4 regions of the Macrococcus sp. CoH-51_TC_04 genome follow, and region 3 is predicted to be linked to each of the others. Evidence: riboswitches for the same ligand, from Rfam matches in the RefSeq annotation. Region 3 holds a riboswitch; each other region holds the start of a gene.
What was found. Region 3 has a riboswitch for S-adenosylmethionine ahead of ACZ2V4_RS06185 (O-acetylhomoserine aminocarboxypropyltransferase/cysteine synthase family protein). Riboswitches for the same ligand answer to the same signal wherever they lie in the genome.
Positions count from the first base shown of each region.

Region 1: it holds a riboswitch for S-adenosylmethionine, as region 3 does, so the genes downstream of both, ACZ2V4_RS07820 (MetQ/NlpA family ABC transporter substrate-binding protein) here and ACZ2V4_RS06185 (O-acetylhomoserine aminocarboxypropyltransferase/cysteine synthase family protein) in region 3, are expected to answer to the same signal.
Region 2: it holds a riboswitch for S-adenosylmethionine, as region 3 does, so the genes downstream of both, ACZ2V4_RS03870 (hypothetical protein) here and ACZ2V4_RS06185 (O-acetylhomoserine aminocarboxypropyltransferase/cysteine synthase family protein) in region 3, are expected to answer to the same signal.
Region 4: it holds a riboswitch for S-adenosylmethionine, as region 3 does, so the genes downstream of both, ACZ2V4_RS07060 (hypothetical protein) here and ACZ2V4_RS06185 (O-acetylhomoserine aminocarboxypropyltransferase/cysteine synthase family protein) in region 3, are expected to answer to the same signal.

Region 1 is NZ_JBVGOY010000007.1:52,031-55,176, reverse strand. It holds gene ACZ2V4_RS07835 (MutS-related protein) at 1-845, shown strand, start outside; gene ACZ2V4_RS07830 (helix-turn-helix transcriptional regulator) at 936-1,145, shown strand; gene ACZ2V4_RS07825 (hypothetical protein) at 1,138-1,635, shown strand; SAM riboswitch class I at 1,718-1,820, shown strand; gene ACZ2V4_RS07820 (MetQ/NlpA family ABC transporter substrate-binding protein) at 1,906-2,724, shown strand; gene ACZ2V4_RS07815 (lactate/malate family dehydrogenase) at 2,725-3,146, shown strand, end outside.
Region 2 is NZ_JBVGOY010000002.1:187,024-190,169, reverse strand. It holds gene ACZ2V4_RS03880 (hypothetical protein) at 1-132, shown strand, start outside; gene ACZ2V4_RS03875 (zinc-dependent alcohol dehydrogenase) at 312-1,463, shown strand; gene ACZ2V4_RS03870 (hypothetical protein) at 1,530-1,751, opposite strand; SAM riboswitch class I at 1,825-1,926, opposite strand; gene ACZ2V4_RS03865 (hypothetical protein) at 2,025-2,555, shown strand; gene ACZ2V4_RS03860 (hypothetical protein) at 2,679-2,927, opposite strand; gene ACZ2V4_RS03855 (hypothetical protein) at 2,924-3,124, opposite strand.
Region 3 is NZ_JBVGOY010000005.1:28,190-31,335, forward strand. It holds gene ACZ2V4_RS06185 (O-acetylhomoserine aminocarboxypropyltransferase/cysteine synthase family protein) at 1-1,236, opposite strand, end outside; SAM riboswitch class I at 1,300-1,395, opposite strand; gene ACZ2V4_RS06190 (catalase family protein) at 1,470-2,252, opposite strand; gene ACZ2V4_RS06195 (hypothetical protein) at 2,414-2,932, shown strand; gene ACZ2V4_RS06200 (thioredoxin family protein) at 3,037-3,146, opposite strand, start outside.
Region 4 is NZ_JBVGOY010000006.1:52,092-55,237, forward strand. It holds gene ACZ2V4_RS07055 (LysM peptidoglycan-binding domain-containing protein) at 77-1,111, shown strand; gene ACZ2V4_RS07060 (hypothetical protein) at 1,150-1,416, opposite strand; SAM riboswitch class I at 1,485-1,584, opposite strand; gene ACZ2V4_RS07065 (thermonuclease family protein) at 1,627-2,244, opposite strand; gene ACZ2V4_RS07070 (YeiH family protein) at 2,383-3,146, shown strand, end outside.

The DNA.
Region 1 (3,146 bases), on a different contig from region 3:
ATGCGATTAAGCAGATGTTTTTAATTGATTATCATTTGTATCATCGCGCGCTTGCGATACTTCATAAGCATCAAGAAGATTTCGCTTCATATTTCAAAGTAGTAGGACAAGCAGATGCAAGTTATAGTACTGCTTTATGGCGAACAACATTACCATATTACGCTATTCCTGAAGCGGCTGAAGAAAAAGTGCTTGAAGCGGAGGAAGTGTATCACCCGTTACTTGATCGTGCTGTAGCGAATGATTTTAAGTATAAGCATTCTGTACTGTTAACAGGATCTAATGCCTCGGGGAAATCTACGTTTATGAAAACGATGGCGATAAATTTAGTAATGGCTCAAGGTCTGAATACATCGACAAGTGAAAGATTTGTGTATCAACCAGGAATCATAGCCACTTCAATGAATTTAGAAGATAGTTTAGCGAAAGGTGATAGTTACTTTATCGCAGAAATTAAATCAGTAAAGCGCCTCTTAGAAGTGCTTAAATTGACATTACCGACGTATATATTCATTGATGAAATATTGCGCGGAACGAATACGAAAGAACGCATTGCTTCAGCAACTGCAATACTAGACTATTTGAATTTACATCAAAACAGTTTATTATTTGCAGCGACACATGATATTGAATTAACTGAGATACTGACACACTTTGATTTTTATTACTTTAAAGAAACACTGACTGAAGATAATGATATAACATTTGACTATACAATCAGAAAAGGTGTTACAACGACTTCGAATGCAATAGAACTTATGCGTATTCACAATTATCCAGAAAGTATATATAACCAGGCAAAAACGCAGCTTAAACAATTAGAACAACTGAATGTAGGGACTTAAGCACCGGATAAGCGGTGCTTTTTATTATATATGTTAAAAATACTTTACATAATGTTAAGTATAATGTACATTAGTGGTGAGGTGAACAACATGCTAAAGTCTCATTTAAAGGAGTACCGCGCTAAATTTAATATAAATCAAAGTGAGTTAGCGAAAAGAGTTGGTGTAACAAGACAGACGATTGGTTTTATCGAAAAAGGTACGATTTCACCGTCTATCACGTTAGTGTTAAAGATTTGTCATGTATTTCAATGTAAAGTTGAAGATCTTTTTGAATTGGAGGATATTGAAGATGAATGAACAACAATTTAAAAGAATTTATCCGTTATTTAATCTAGTCTGTATTGTGTGTATTGGATTACTGATTATCCCACTGAGTATGGTTATGCGTTATACGATTAATGAAGGTGATGTATTGTTTTCTGTTCATATCAACCCATACAAGTATGGTGATATGTTTTTGTACTTTATCATTGCGACAGTGATAATTAATATGATATTGATGGCTGTAAGTACAATATTTCTCGTATGGGCAAAGAAAAAGTTTAGAAAAATTAATTTAGTTCCTGAGATTAATGATCACGATGAAGGAATGAGTTTTGTGACATATGAATCGATGAAACGTTCTTATACTTGGTTGAGCATACTGTTACCGTTATTTACAGCTGTTATATTTTTAGTTCCAGATAATTTTGTGACCAAACCCATTGTACTAGGTATATTGCTGTTTATGTCTGTAATTATGTGTTTAACGTATTATGTTAGAAATAGAAAGTTATTAAAGGATTAAAATAGAATTTTCAAAATATTCATTGACATCATTAAGATGTTTAATTATGATAGTAATCAATAAATAAAACAAAATATTTTAACTCTTATCCAGAGAGGTGGAGGGACAGGCCCTATGAAACCTCGGCAGCAGATTCTTAATGAACACTGTGCCAATTCCTGCAACGTAAGTTGTAAAGATGAGACGAGACTATACAGCGATTTATCCTGTGGACTTGTTCTTGTCCACGGGATTTTTTATTTGAGTTAAAAAATTAGGAGGAAACTATGCATGAGAAAAGTATTAGGTTTAATTAGTGCAGTCATATTATCTGCATCTTTAGCAGGCTGTAGCTCAACTGAAAAAGAAGAGGATAAGAAGATTGTTGTTGCAGCTTCCCCTGCACCGCATGGAGAAGTTGTTAAACATGCAGCGGTTGCGATGAAGAAAAAAGGATATGACGTAGAAGTTAAGATTGTCAATGACTATAAAGTACCGAATAAGTTACTGCAAGAAGGCGATGTTGATGCTAACTTATTCCAGCATGTGCCATACTTGAAAGCTGAGAAAAAGACGCATCATTATGATATTGAAGAAGTAGGGAAAGTGTTCACTACGCCTATGGGGGTTTATAGTAAGAAGTATAAGAACTTAGATGAAATTCCATCTGGCTCTGAAATCTTCGTATCAAGTAATCCGGCTGAAGAAGGGCGTTTCTTATCATTCTTTGTCAATAAAGGTGTGATTAAGCTGAAAAAAGGCGTAAAGATTGAAGATGCATACTTTACTGATATCGTTGAAAATAAAAAGAATCTAAAGTTTAATAACAAACAAAGCGCAGAATTCTTACCGAAGACGTATCGTAATGGTGAAGGGGCTGCAGTAATTATGAATTCTAACTACGCAATTGATAATGGGATTACACCGCATAAAGATGCCATCGCGTTAGAGGATGAATCTTCACCATTTGCAAATATTCTTGCTGTTAAAAAAGGCCATAAGAATGACAAGAAGTTTCAGGATTTGATTGAAGTACTTCAGTCTCAAGATATGAAAGATTATATTAATAAGGAATTCAACAAAGACGTCATTCCATATGGAGGGAAGTAGATGAAGCTAGGAATCATTGGTGTTGGACGTGTGGGCAGTCAAGTGCTGACTGACGTACAGTATTTGAACGTATTTAACGAGATTGTCTTGATTGATAGTGACGAAAATGTTGCGACTGGAGAGGCAATGGATCATTTGCACAGTCAAGGTATTGGTGTCACGAATCATATCAATATTTATGCGGGAACATATAAGGATTTAAAGGATGCGGATGTTATCGTTATAGCGGCCAGTACAAAGACAGATACATCAATTCCAGATCGCACTGCGCTAGCAAAGGCGAATACAGTGATTATTAAAGAAATCACTACACGTATCGGTGAAGTAACGACCGATGCCTTGCTTGTTATTATTTCCAATCCTGTCGATGCGATGACGTACATCGCTTCAAAGTATTATCCGGAGAGTAAAGTGATAGGTAC
Region 2 (3,146 bases), on a different contig from region 3:
CATAATCCTGCTGGCCGCACGGGTAATACTGATTTTGATGCACCGGGTCTAAAGGGGAGAGAAGACGAAACTTATGAAAAAGCGGCCTTTGGTGGAGCGGATTTTAATGATGCTAGGAATTTAAAGAAATAAAGATATTATGATAGTAACAGTAATCCTTACTTTTAAATTTTCTTACTTACTCCGCCACCGTCTCTCTTCTATTGTATGCTTGCTTAGGCATACACTTTCATAAAATACATGTTTTGAAATATGTAAAAGAGGTATATAGTAACAGATTCAAAATTTGTACTAGATGGGGGTTTCTATATATGAAAGCAGTAACTTATCAAGGACACAAGAAGATGGTAACGAAAGAAGTCGAAGATGCTAAGATTATCGAATCCACTGATGCGATTATTAAGATAACAGCTTCAGGTATTTGTGGATCAGATTTACATTTATATCACCAAGGTGATTTATTCATGGAACCTGGTTTTGTTATCGGACATGAACCTATGGGGATTGTCGAAGAAGTAGGTAAGGATGTAAAGAACCTGAAGAAGGGTGATCGTGTCGTTATTCCTTTTAATATTGGCTGTGGTGAATGTTTCTACTGTCAGCATGACATGGAATCTCAATGTGATAATTCTAATGAGACGCCTGCTAACTGGAAGTTAGATAACGGCGGATTATTTGGTTTCGGTAACCTTCATGGCAATCATTGGGGTGGACAGGCAGAGTATTTAAGAGTACCACATGCTGACTTCTCTTCATTTAAGGTGCCAGATAATAACTTAAAGGATGAGCAGGTATTATTCTTATCAGACGTTGCACCTACTGCATACTGGAGTGTAGAACATGCAGGCGTTAAACCAGGAGACACTGTAATTGTGTTAGGTTGTGGTCCTATTGGATTAATGGCACAGAAGTTCGCAAAATTAAAAGGTGCTGAAAGAGTTATTGCAATCGATAATGTACAACACCGTCTTGATCATGCGAAAAAGTATAACGGTGCTGAAGTGTATAACTTTGATGAAGAGAAAGAAATTGGAAAGTTGCTTAAAGAAAAGACACAAGGTGGCGCAGATGTTGTCATTGACTGTGTAGGTATGGACGGGCAACAATCAAGTCCAGAACCGAAGTTATCAAGACGTTCTCAGCAACGTGGCACAATTAGCCCGATCATTACAGCTGCTGAATCTGTAAGAAAATTTGGTACAATCCAGCTTACCGGAATCTACGGTACTCCTGCAGATAATTTCCCGCTTGATCTGATCTTTAACCGTAACGTTAGGGTGACAAGTGGACAAGCACCTGTAATTCACTTGATGCCTAAACTCTATCAGATGATTAAAGACGAAGTATTTGATCCTACAGAGATCATCACCCATACTTTCCCGCTAGAAAAAGCTGATGAAGCTTATAAAGTATTCGATAAGAAGAAAGACAACAATATCAAAGTTATACTTAAGCCTGAATAGATGATAGCAAGCGTTTAAATATAGAAGGAAATCTCAGTGATGATCAATCACTGAGATTTCCTTTTTCTATATATGCTCTATCGTAATCTTTAGGCCCTCTACGACAAACTCTATTTTCTTCTCTCGTTCTTTACTGACGGAAGGAAGCTGGTGCTCTGTTTCGATTTCTCTAAGTTCACGTTCCAGCTCATTGATCTTGCCGACCTTATGCATATTAGAAGCATAGGAATTCGGCTTTCTCTTTCTTACCTCATACAATTCTGCTAATACATCTGCTCTTGTTCTCATACAAAACACTCCTTATAAAATGATTACAATAAAAATAAGCTCATCTTAAAGTAAGAAGAGCTTTGTTAAGAACTTCTTATCTTTCAAGATTACATCTTGTTGGAATTAGCACAGTGCATAAGCCTGCTGCTGAGGTTTCATAGGGCCAAGTCCCTCCACCTACTCTAAATAAGATACGAGCTATTTTTTTGTATATTTATTATAACATACTTTGCTAAAGTTGAAAAATATATATATTATTAAAATATGGATTATAGTGGAAGGAGTGACACCATGTCATCTATTATTAGTGCTGGATATGATATTTTAAATAAACAGTTGTCGCCATTCATGCAGTTTAAGAATCAACATCGCGTGAGGTTTTACGAATCGCGTTTAACGTATTTTAAATATCGAAGATTAGTGGGTCATATCTTTGGTGGAGATGTTAATTTATTATATTTATCAAGTGCCTACAATAAATGTAATTTCAGGTTATGGACAGTATTGAATATTTCAAATTATCAGGAATATAAGATAGAACAGAAGCACTATGATCTAGTAGTGATGATGGCGAATATTAATCATCTGAGTCAATCAGATGCGGTAAACTATATCAAATATACGAAAGTTAAAGAAAACCATCCATTTATCAGTTATTTGTATAACGAGCAGACTTTCATTAGACTCAGTCCATTCTATATTGATATCATCTCTGAAGATACATCAGTCATTGAATGGATCAAGCGTGAGTTTGAACGAGAATATGCACACGACTTCGATATAAATGAAGTGATATCGGAAGCAGAGTGGTATGGTAAGTAACGAATAAGACAATTAAAATTATAATCGCATAGAGTATAATTGTACTCTATATCGTGTCTGGCATTATTGCGTGGATATATGTGAAAAATAACCATCCCATAAATAATTTATGGGATGGTTATTTTAATTCATACGTTGTGTAAATATTAATATAAATATTAAAAGTAACAGCAATGAATATAAAAAGGCTTTACCTGTATGTTTTTCCAGCGTTGCTTTATAAAGCAGTGTAGTCACTAAACCAACTGCTGCAATGTCCATAACATATTCAAACACAGGGATAAATATTTTAATTATTAAACCAAGTCCTAATAACCCTAGGAATATATTTTGTACCATTTCAATTTTATTTTTCTTTTGCTCTTCAATCATTCCGGAACCTTCTTTCTAATATAGAATATATATACAAACACGCTTAAGAAGAAGTAGTAAAATGCACATACACCGAGGCCATCGACATATGCTTCTGATAAACTTCTATTTCCTGTCGCTGCAAATATCAAGCTGCCAGCGACCCAAACGATGGATATGATTATAAAGTTGAATAAGAATAAGACTTTAATCACCATTATCAAGACTCCTAACAGTATT
Region 3 (3,146 bases):
ATCAACATGCTCAATCCCGATAGATAAACGGATGGTTTCTGGTCGAACACCAGCTTCAAGTTGCTCGCTGTCAGTCAATTGTGCATGCGTGGTACTTGCAGGGTGTATTACTAGTGATTTAGCATCGCCGACATTTGCAAGCAATGAAAATAATTCTAGTGATTCAATGAACTTCTTACCAGCTTCATAACCTCCAGTAACACCAAATGTAAAAATAGATCCAGCACCATTAGGTAAATACTTTTGTTTTAAGTTAAAGTATTTGCTTGAAGATAATCCGGCATATTTCACCCATGCAACTTTTGGATGTGATTCAAGATACTCTGCTACTTTCTGAGCATTTTCTACATGTCTTTCTACGCGTAAGGAAAGTGTTTCAAGTCCTTGGATTAGTAAGAAAGCATTAAATGGTGAAAGTGATGCGCCAGTATCTCGTAATAATGTAGTACGAATCTTAGCAGCATATGCAGCGTCTTTAAAGGCTTCTGTAAATACTAAGTTATGATATGATGCATCAGGTGCAGAAAGCCCTTTAAATTTGCCGTTATCCCAATTAAAGTTCCCACCATCTACTATAATTCCGCCGATAGAATTACCATGTCCACCAATAAATTTAGTGGCTGAATGCACAACGATATGAGCACCGTGTTCAATTGGACGGAATAAATAAGGGGAAGCAAATGTGTTATCTACAATCAGTGGAATATCTGCTGACTTTGCGATGGCTGACAGTTGTTCGAAGTCTTCGATATTACCTTCAGGATTACCAATCGTTTCAATAAAGATAGCTTTAGTATTACCTTTAATAGCATTTCTAATATTGTCGATATTTGAAGTGTCTACGATATCAACCTCAATACCATATTTCGGTAAAGTGTGACTGAATAATGTATGTGTCCCGCCATATAGTGATGCAGATGAAACGATATGATCTCCACTTGATGCAAGTGCTAAGATTGCATACGTAATTGCGGCCATGCCCGAAGATACTGCCACAGCAGCAACGCCTCCTTCAAGCTGGGCAACACGTTCTTCTAAGACTGCGTTTGTAGGATTAGTCAATCTTGAATAAATATTACCTGCTTCTTTCAAACCGAATAAATTAGCAGCATGCTCCGTGTCATCAAACACGAAAGAAGAAGTTTGGTAGATAGGCACAGCACGTGAATGAGATGCACTATCAACTGAATGGCCGGCGTGAACCTGAATGGTTTCAAAATGGAATGAATTTGTCATATGATGACCTCCTCGTAAATTAATATAAAAAAAGAGTCTACCTAAAAGATAGACTCATAAAATACCTTATCTTTCAGGATATACCTGCTGGAATTAGCACCTAAATTAATAGGTTGCCGGGTTTCATAGGGCCAGTCCCTCCACCACTCTGGATAAGCATATGAAATTGTTAATTAGTATAATATAACGCATTTTAAAAATTGTCAAACTATAATTTGAATTTTTAAAATATTTTATTCTAAGGTTATGCCTTCTTCGTTTCTATGTTGATTTGATATTTTATACATCTCTGAACGTAAATTTAATATTTCGTCATAGACAGCATCCAGTGATCCAGTTTGCAACGGGTCGAACGTAGTATATGTTTCGCTTGTTTCGGATGTAAGTTCAATATGAGCAATTTCTTCAATAACAGCGTCTTTCCGTAATTCTGAAATCGGTTTAATCTCATCATAAATTTCGGCATATAATGTTATTTGATTGTACTTCTTACGTGCATGAAATCTTATAAATTGTTCATTGTATTTAAAATAATGTAAGTTATGAAATGTTTGATTCATAGTTGTCTTGATCGGTTGATTAAGAATAAACTTCATAAGATGCTTATTGAAATCTTCAATTTTTAATAAATGTCTTAATAAATTAATTTTCAATAATTTACTTTCACTTTTATGAATGGCATGTATGTATTGAGCGATTTTCACTATAGAGACCTCTTTTGTCCAGGGGAAGTACGGAAATGTTACCATCACAAGATTAATATGTGCCTGCTTAATATGCAACGCAAGTCCTTTAAGTGGTACTAGATTAGAAGGTACATTTCTATTGGGAGGTGCGTCTGAAAGTCTGACAATCACATCTAATTGTGTATCGTCTAAATTGAATATCCGTTTTCCCATCTCATTTAACTGTAGTTTCCCTATATATTGGTTTCCTTTAGCATGTGCTCTTTTAGCACCTCGTGTTGTAGTTGCATAGCGTTCAATTGTATCAACGATAAAAGTAGCGTTATCCATAAAGTCACCTGCTTGTTATTTTTAATATGTTTATCCATATTTTAAATATATAATACTACATACAAATTTTTATTCCTCAAACATATTTGAAAACGCTTACTTTATCTCTTGTTTTTCGATATAATGGTATTAAGAGATGTTAAATGTTAGGGGGAATCTATATGAATAACCACCAGAAAGTATTGGTGTTTGGATGTTTACTAGCAATTATTTTATTTTCACTGATTGTATGGCAGAAATTACCGCAGGATACAGCGCAACATGAAGTGAAGACGAAAGAAATTAAGGCGATAGAAAAAGGCACCTACAATTCTATGGAAGAAGCGCAAAAGGCATTGGTGAACGATGTGATTAAAAGTGATGATCTTGTATCCGCAATCTATACGCCGAATAAAAAATGGAAGACACCATTTTATGTTATACAAGTTTCATACAAAGAAAATAAGCAGACATACTCAGGGTTTGCTTTTGTTGTACCGGAAAATGGGAAGTATAAACTAGAGCTTGCTGATATTAGAATAAAAACATATGATGGGATGCAACCGATTAAGGACAGTATAAAAATAGGTGAGAATAAAGTGCATATTTATGTAGGCACACCACTTGATAACCCATTTGCAGATAGTATCAGACATTCTTTTGTAGACGATAGTATAGAAGTGGCGTTCCAGGTAGAATAGAGTACGATTATAAGAAGGGCATATACGCTATTAAATAACCTGAGCGATGCAGAAAATATTATTTCTGCATCGTTCAGGTTCAATGATAGATGGAGTAAAGGTAATTAATATTCTTGAAGTAGTTGATTGATACGTAGCTTTAGCATATCAAAATCGATAATACGAGCTTGTCGATGGTACTCTTTCTCATGATTAAATAAAATGACGACAGGTG
Region 4 (3,146 bases), on a different contig from region 3:
GTAATATTATGCATATATATTTTGTGTAATAATATAAATATCTTATTTTTTAACAATTATTATACGGAGGACTTGTATGAAGAAGAAATTAACTTTCGCTGCTATAACAGCTACAGCCGCCGCATCAGCTTATTCTTACCAAGCAGACGCAGCGGAACACAGAGTCAAAGCTGGGGAATCACTATGGTCTATTGCCAATCAATATAACACATCAGTTGCTCAACTTAAGACACTGAACAACTTGTCTTCAAATTTGATTTTTCCGAATCAATCATTACAAGTATCAAGATCTGTAAGCAATACAAGACCAACTACTGTACAAACAGTGAATCGTCCTGCAGTACAGAGTGGTGGGAAGATACATACTGTAGTATCTGGAGATAGCTTATCTTTGATAGCGTATCGTTACAATACATCTGTAAATGAACTTATGCGTCTGAATAATTTAACAGGATACTTAATTTTTCCTGGGCAAAGACTTAAAGTATCTGGAACTACAACGACAACGGCAGTATCCACAACAAGGCCAATTGCAGTGACAAGTAATGCAACATCCCATGTTGTGAAGCCTGGTGAGTATTTATCTTTAATTGCTAATCGTTATGGCATCACCGTTGCACAACTTAAATCATTGAATGGTCTGACATCAGATTTAATATTTCCGAATCAGAGATTAGTTGTTAAAGGTAATGGAGTACAAAGCACACCTACTGTGCGTCCGGTAGCATCACATGCGCCTGTTTCAACTACAGTTACCAATTTCGTTACACCGGTATTTGCACATTCTAATTTATATGATAACGGACAATGTACATGGTACGTGTTTAATAAACGAGCATCCATGGGAAAAGGAATTTCTACTTATTGGTGGCATGCACGTAATTGGGCAAATGGTGCGATTAAAGACGGTTATACTGTAAATAAAACGCCGGCCTATGGTGCGATTGCACAAACGTCTGATGGATATTATGGACATGTTGCTTTTGTTGAAAGAGTAAACGCAGATGGCACGATTCTTGTTTCAGAGATGAACTATGCAACGGGTGTAGGGGTGATTGGTTACCGTACGCTTAATCAATGGCAAGTATCAAGATATGTATTTATACATTAAAAAAGAGATAGCGTCTGCTATCTCTTATTTTATTCTGCTTAGGAAATACTGTGAAGTGCTTGATACTTATCGATGAGTTGTTTTTCGATTCGTGCGAGTTCGATATGTAACGATTTGATTTCATGGCGTAATAGAAATTCATCGTTACGTGCATCTGCCTCATCATACTGATCATTACCGAGTTGGCGTTTCAGTTCTTTTATTTTGTTTGTTCGTGCAATGCTCGCTGCATAACTAGTTGGTGTAATGCTGTTCCATTTTGTGAGTTCCTGCTTTAATGCTCTATAATCTTCTAAATTTCTCATGATTAACGCTCCCTTTTTATTGTATTGAAGATAAAAAAACAACGCCTCCTATAAGAAGCGTTGTAAGGTTCTTATAGTCGGATTACTCCGCAGGAATTAGCACCGTGTTCTTGCGAACCGGTTGCTGAGATATCATTGGGCCTGTCCCTCAATCTCTCTTTATAAGAATGCGTTATTTAATTATTTTCTATTCCATTATAACATATTTTCTTATGATGTGAAGGCGGACTTTATTCCTTTGATTAATCCATCTATCGCTGCATCTAGTATGCGATGCAGTGATTCTCTAATCTTCAGCATAATATCTGTCTCTTGCTGTCTTTCTTCTTTAGTAGAATTAAAACCTTCTCCGTCAACGTTCACATATCCTTTAAGAGACCATATTTTTAAACTTTCAGCTTTGGCCTTTCGTTCTGCCGCCAGCATTCGATTTAAATAATCTTTCTGTTGATACACATAGCCGACTCGAGCGTATCCTTGTCTGACCAGCTGTTCATTAATCATTGTATTACCACAGTAAAGATAGACTAACTCTCTCCCGTATCGATCTTTCTTCCCTTTTGTGTCGTATTGGACACTAAGATCGCAAGTCTTTACAAGTGATTCTGTATAACGTGCCGCTTCAAGAGCATATGGCTGAACGGGTGTATTTGGTTTTTTTGACTCAGGCGTATCAATGAGTAATAGACGGACTGTCTTTTTGCGGTTATTAATTTTCAATGAAACTGTGTCTCCATCAATAGCACGATCGAAGGTCGCCGGTACCTTTGGCATATCACTTTGAAAGGATGAAAAGTTTAATGTGAGAAACAATAATAATAAATTCAATTTAAAACCTCGTTTTTAGCAATATCCTTTAATTATAAACAAACATACGTTCGTAATCAATAGGTATAATGAATTCGTGCTTTAGATATCATCACATGTTAGATATAATAGACTCAACTAGAAAGTGGAGGCGATGTGATGAAGGTTAAAGGAGTGTTTTTGTGTCTATTGGTCGCACTGATTGCCACATACTTGGGTTATATTTTCCCGTTAGTTGGTAGTATGATCTTCAGTATTATTATTGGTATAATCATAGGCAATTTAATAAATACAGCACCTTATGAAGAAGGTATTAAGTATAGTGGTAAGAAGTTACTTCAATACGGCATTATTCTGATGGGATTTACGCTTAGTTTTAAAGCAGCATTGAGTCTAGGTGCATCATCCTTTCCACTCATCATCACGAGCATCGCTGCCGCTTTAAGTGTGGGTGTTTTAGTGGGCAAGTTATTTGGTGTTAATCAGCGTTTAAGTACTTTAATTGGCGTAGGCACAGCAATTTGTGGGGGATCAGCAATTGCAGCAGTAAGTCCAATAATTAAAGCGAAAGATGAAGAGATTGCATTTTCTATTGCTACAATTTTCCTATTTAACATTATTGCAGTATTTGTCTTTCCGACAGTCGGTCACTGGTTACAATTTAGTGATACAGGCTTTGGATATTTTGCCGGTACAGCGATAAACGATACGAGTAGTGTAGTTGCAGCAGGTTATGCATTTAGTGAGGATGCTGGAGATACAGCAACGGTCGTCAAACTTGTACGTGCACTTATGATAGTACCGATTTGTTTAATATTCGCATTATTGCAGGCAGGTCAATCTTCTGTAAATTTAAAAAAGGTCTTCCCTTGGTTTATATTGTATTTTTTCATAGCGAGTATCGTTGCAAGTATTATTCCGAT